Regions from separate parts of the Enterobacter sp. RHBSTW-00994 genome, predicted to be linked through region 1. Evidence: predicted binding sites of a transcription regulator. Region 1 holds the regulator's gene; the other holds the start of a gene.
What was found. The regulator CRP, encoded in region 1, controls carbon source genes, mostly activating them, when cyclic AMP is high. The targets are predictions, from matches to a motif close to ATGTGANNNNNNTCACAT.

Region 2: rhaS (HTH-type transcriptional activator RhaS) is a predicted target of CRP. The motif match lies at 1,576-1,593, and genes of this name have one in related genera.

The regions. Positions count from the first base shown of each region.
Region 1 is NZ_CP056199.1:4,409,449-4,412,571, reverse strand. Features, by position in the region: gene HV346_RS21140 (YccS/YhfK family putative transporter) at 1-1,221, opposite strand, end outside; gene crp (cAMP-activated global transcriptional regulator CRP) at 1,279-1,911, opposite strand; gene HV346_RS21130 (OsmC family protein) at 2,221-2,625, shown strand; gene HV346_RS21125 (phosphoribulokinase) at 2,693-3,123, opposite strand, start outside.
Region 2 is NZ_CP056199.1:4,782,871-4,785,993, forward strand. Features, by position in the region: gene rhaR (HTH-type transcriptional activator RhaR) at 1-537, opposite strand, end outside; gene rhaS (HTH-type transcriptional activator RhaS) at 611-1,447, opposite strand; gene rhaB (rhamnulokinase) at 1,749-3,123, shown strand, end outside.

The DNA of each region.
Region 1 (3,123 bases):
CGTCGCGCCGTAGCCGTTTTGGGTGACAAACAGCACCGTCATTAAAATCCAGTACGGTTTTGGCAGATGCAGCGCCACGCCCATCAGACTGGCGACGCTCAGCATCACGCTGATACGGGCGGCATTACGCAGCGCTGCAGATTTGAACGACAGATAGCTCTTCAGGGCGGGGAGCAACGGCAGACGTTTCTGTTTATCCGCCATCAGATCACGAGGGTAAAGTGGACGCTGCGTGCGCAGCACGCGGGCAATTCGACTGAAGTGCCAGGCGCAGAACTGCCCGACCGGGTTATCCGGATGCTGGTTGGCGATTTTTTCCAGCGCGCCCAGCTGTTTCTCCATAGTGAAACGCGTGGGATAGCGGTGATAGAGGATATCGTCAGCCAGCACGCGCAGACGCGCCGCGACCGTTTGCGCATTCCAGCGGATCACCGCTTCAGCGTGGCTGCGCTCGACCAGCTTTTGCACCTCGTGAGGGTAGTGCAAACTGACGGAGATGTGTTCTTGCAGATCCAGCCCTACCTGAAACGTGCGCAGTAACCGCTTGTAGTCATGGTTTTTATTGGCTGCAAGCATATGCAACTGTTGGTAGCACTGGCTTATCAGATCGACCACCTTTTGCTGGCGAGCCAGCAGTGGCGGCAACGACTTTTCCGGGTCGGTGTGCTGAGTCAGCAAGGTGTACTTGGCTTCACAGTAATCAGCAAGCTGTACATAGAGCAGGCTCAGGGATTCACGCAGTGGCTGTTCGCGCCATAGCCAGAACCAAAACCAGTTAAATACGCCGTACCACAGCGTGCCCAGGGCGTAGATAAGCAGGGGTTCCCACACCGGCATATTGCCTGCGAGGCTGAGGGTAAAAATGGCCGCAATAAGCGATGCAGGCAGTAACCGGGCATGCAGTGAGCTGATTTCAGCCGTGACGCCAAGCGTCATCGCAAGTACTGTCAGAATCAGCGGCAGCGGGATCTCACGGGCGAGTAGCAGTTGCACCGCAAGGCTACAACCGGCAAACAGGCAGCCGCCAATAATCAGGCGTTTGAAAAAGCGTTTGTGGGGCGTATCCAGACCCGCAATGTTGCAGCAGGCAGGGACGAGAGAGAAAAGCAGACCTTGTTGCAGATGTCCGAGGAGCAATCCCACAGCCACAGGAAGACACAGCACCAGCGTTTGCCGCAGTGCATAGTTAACTTCCGGGTGATAAATCAGCCTTCGCCACATGGGGGATAGAGACAAAAACGGCGTGACACCTTGCGATGGCACGCCGTTTTACCGGAATTAACGGGTTCCGTAAACCACGATGGTTTTACCGTGTGCGGAGATCAGGTTCTGGTCTTCCAGCATTTTCAGGATACGGCCAACCGTTTCACGAGAACAGCCGACAATCTGACCAATTTCCTGGCGGGTGATTTTAATTTGCATACCGTCCGGGTGGGTCATTGCATCAGGTTGTTTCGCCAGGTTCAGCAGCGTCTGTGCAATACGGCCTGTTACGTCCAGGAAGGCGAGGTTACCCACTTTCTCAGACGTGACCTGCAGACGGCGAGCCATCTGCGAAGAAAGACGCATCAGGATGTCAGGGTTAACCTGGATCAACTGACGGAATTTCTTGTAGGAGATTTCAGCCACTTCACATGCGGTTTTTGCACGAACCCAGGCACTGCGTTCCTGGCCTTCTTCAAACAGGCCCAGCTCGCCGATGAAATCGCCCTGGTTCAGATAAGAAAGGATCATCTCTTTCCCTTCTTCATCTTTGATCAGCACTGCCACCGAGCCTTTGACGATGTAATACAACGTTTCCGCTTTTTCACCCTGGTGAATCAGCGTGCTCTTCGATGGGTACTTATGAATGTGGCAATGAGACAAGAACCATTCGAGAGTCGGGTCTGTTTGCGGTTTGCCAAGCACCATGCGCTGTTATCCTCTGTTATAAGCTGTCACCAGAGTCATAAGATGCATCCGGACTCTGGGGTTGCAATCGAATTCTTACCCATACCTGGGAAGTCGGCTGTCGTAATATTCGCAGCCAGTAAAGTTTGATGTCCTCTGCATACATGTGTAACGTCAATGCATTACTGTAGCATCCCGAGTGTTTTAGCATAGCTTTTGCCGCGTGTCTCCTGGTGTCTCGCTTCAGCATGATGCAGGTCGCCTTCCGTTGCGAGAATTGTAACGCACGCGTAATCTGTCACCAAAAATGCAACGTTGGAGTTAATGAATATGCAAGCGCGTGTGAAATGGGTTGAAGGTTTAACATTCCTGGGCGAATCCGCTTCTGGACACCAGATTTTGATGGATGGTAACTCCGGCGATAAAGCACCAAGTCCGATGGAGATGGTGCTGATGGCGGCGGGTGGATGCAGCGCAATTGACGTGGTATCTATTCTGCAAAAAGGTCGTCATGACGTGACAGATTGCGAAGTTAAGCTGACATCAGAGCGTCGTGAAGAAGCGCCGCGCCTGTTTACGCACATCAATCTGCATTTTATTGTCACCGGTAAAGATCTGAAGGATGCGGCAGTATCACGCGCGGTTGATCTTTCTGCTGAGAAATACTGCTCTGTGGCGTTAATGCTGGAAAAAGCGGTAAATATCACGCATTCCTACGAAGTGATTGAAGCCTGATGTGTGTTGGGCATCATGCACGTTGATGCCCTCATCCGGACCCTCTCCCTGCGGAGAGGGGAAATGTTCATGCGATCTTCTTCCCTTCCATCAGTCGCTCGACCAGCGGCGTCATGATCAACTCCATCGCCAGCCCCATTTTCCCGCCCGGAACCACCAATGTATTCATGTGGGAAATAAACGAGCCCTGCAACATTGCAAGCAGCCAGGGGTAATCAATACCTTCCAGATTTCGGAAGTGAATCACTACAAAACTCTCATCCAGAGAAGGAATACTTTTGGCCGCAAAAGGGTTGGAGGTATCGACCGTCGGGACGCGCTGGAAGTTGATGTGCGTACGCGAGAACTGCGGCGTCAGGAAGTTGATGTAATCCTCCATCGAACGCACGACCGAATCCATCACGGCTTCACGGGAATGACCGCGTTCGCTGGTATCGCGTGTGAGCTTTTGGATCCACTCCAGGTTGACGATAGGAACCACGCCGACCAGCAAATCCA
Region 2 (3,123 bases), 370 kb from region 1:
ATCCAGCAGGGCTTCCTGCGCCGTCGCGGACGGGTTATCGGTGGCGTAGCGATAGCGTTTAAGCATCATCACCAGTTGAGCAAACAGCAGCTCCGCCATCTGGTTAGCCAGGCTATCGCCCTTCTGACTCTCCTGTTCAAGCTGGGTGATCACCTGGCGAACCGGGTTCATACCGTTACTGCTCAAACGCCAGTGGGATGCGCCTTTAGCCTCGGTAAAACCTGGAATAGTCGCAGCCCAGTCAAGGTTGAGTTTGAGCCTGTCCGGGCAATAAATCACATTTTGCAGAACCAGATCGTTTACCGAGGCGTAGGAGTGCTTATCTTCCGCGCGGATGTAAAACAAGTCACCGCGCGTAATGCGATAAGGCCTGTCGTTAAGAACGTGCAAACCGTTACCTCGCCACACCAGCACCAGTTCACAAAACTCGTGGGTATGTTCCGCAAAGACATTTTGCGGATAGCGATCAGCCACCGCGACGGCTTGCCCGGCGGAGGCAAAAAAATCATCTTTGCGAAGGATTAACTGAGTAGCCACGGCAGGACCTCAACGGCGAATAACCTGACATTATTAGCCTTTTTGCGGTAAAAAAACGGTGACTGCCCTCGCGTTACTGCAGTGGCGTGTCCTTGCCCTGGCGAATATCACGTGGCGACCAGCTAAATTCTCGGCGAAAGAGCGTCGAAAAGTGGTTACTGTCGCCAAAACCACAGCGATAAGCAATATCCGTCACGCTCTCGTCAGTATGGCGCAACAGATGGCGGGCCTTAATCAGCCGCAGGCGGTTGAGATACCGCTGTGGGGTAAGTCCGGTTTGCAGTTTTAGCTGCCGATGCAGGGTTCGCAGCGACAACGAAAAATGCTCCGCCAGCATTTCCCAACAAACATCTTCAGAAAAGTGATCCTCAAGCCAGGCCATCAGCTGATTCAACCGGGCATCATTATTCCCCAGACCTTCCACCAGACTGCTACGGCGCAGCAGAACCAGCAGTTGCATGAACAACAGCTCACGCGTGGCGATGGCATGCGTTTCCAGCCCATCTTCACTCTGTTCCATCTGGCTCACCAACTGGCGTACCTGCTGCAATGTGGCCTGATTCACCCGCCAGTGTGACGGGTAGTGTCCGTCCTTCTCCTGCGGCAGCAGTTGATTAAGCCCGGAGAGAAACTGGAACGCATCCGGCGAGCGATAGAGCACGTTGGTCAGGCACAGGTTATCGGTATGCTCATACAAATGGCGATCATGATCGCGCACAAAGCAGACCGTCCCCCCGCTGATGGTGTACGGCTGGCCGTTAAACACATGGATACCCGTTCCATGCTCAACAATAACAATTTCATGAAAATCATGATGATGCTCAGGAAATGCAGCCTGAGGGAGCCGTGGCTCAATCGCAACGGGCGAACCTCCCGAAGGAAAAAAATCCACGCTGTGTAGTACGGTCATAACGGCCCCCACCAATGAGAAATGTTCTCAAAATAGTAATTAAGGCTCTCCGTACTCACCTTAAATTTTCAGCAGTAAAGCGCGCAAAAGCTGTCCGTTTTTCAAGAAACGGATGGAAAGATCGGGAAATGCGGCAAGCGTCACACTGCCTGCAACGCCCGTCATTACTGGAAACTGTGAACTCCCTCACGTTCATCTTTGCTTTCTTGCCAGCCACGGATTTCCGCTGTCAGTAGCGAGAAGGTGGCTTTTTCTTCCCTTTCTTACACTCAACGCCAATGACTTAACGAAGGATCCGACCATGACTTTTCGCCATTGTGTGGCTGTCGATTTAGGCGCATCCAGCGGCCGTGTAATGCTGGCCACCTGGGACTGCAACCAGCGCACGCTTTCGCTTCGCGAAATTCACCGCTTTGTTAACTGCCTGCAAAAACAGGACGGTTTCGACACCTGGAACATCGACGGCCTGGAAGCTGACATTCGCACCGGGCTGAAGAAAGTCTGCGATGACGGTATCCGAATCGACAGCATAGGCATTGATACCTGGGGGGTGGATTATGTCCTGCTGGACGATCACGGTGAGTGTGTCGGCCTGCCTGTCTCCTACCGTGACAGCCGTACCGACGGTCTGATGGCACATGCCATGGCGCAGCTTGGTAAGGCGAATATTTACGGTCGAAGCGGCATCCAGTTTCTCCCCTTCAACACGCTGTATCAGCTGCGTGCGCTGATCGAACAGCAGCCAGAGCTGGCGGCTCAGGTTACACATGCTCTGCTGATCCCGGATTATTTCAGCTACCGCCTGACGGGCAACATGAACTGGGAATACACCAACGCCACCACCACTCAACTGGTGAACATTAACTCGGATAACTGGGATGAGAGCCTGCTGAACTGGACGGGGGCATCGCCAGCCTGGTTCGGTACGCCAACGCACCCCGGTAATGTGATCGGTCAGTGGATTTGCCCGCAGGGTAATGCGATTCCTGTGGTCGCCGTCGCCAGCCACGACACCGCCAGCGCGGTGATTGCCGCGCCGCTGGCCAACAAAGATGCCGCCTATCTCTCATCCGGAACCTGGTCACTGATGGGCTTTGAGAGTAAAACCCCGTACACCAGCGATGCTGCAATGGCCGCCAATATCACCAACGAAGGTGGAGCGGAAGGCCGCTACCGGGTACTGAAAAATATCATGGGTTTGTGGCTGCTCCAGCGGGTGCTTAAAGAGCAAAACATAACCGACCTGCCACAACTCATCGCCGACACCGAACAAATGACGGCGTGCACGTTCCTGATTAACCCGAACGACGATCGCTTTATTAATCCGGCGCACATGAGTGCCGAGATCCAGGCCGCCTGCTTCGATGCAGGACAGCCCGTTCCCTCCAGCCCTGCTGAACTGGCACGCTGCATTTTCGACAGTCTCGCTCTGCTGTATGCCGACATCCTGGCCGAGCTTGCCGCCCTTCGCGGTAAGCCATTCAGCCAGCTACACATTGTCGGTGGTGGCGGCCAGAACCTGTTACTGAACCAGCTTTGCGCCGATGCCTGCGGTATTACCGTCGTCGCCGGCCCCGTAGAAGCCTCAACGCTCGGCAATATCGGCATTCAACTGATGACGCTGGATGAGCTTTCTAACGTTGACGATTTCCGCTCGGTGGTCACAGCAAATCACC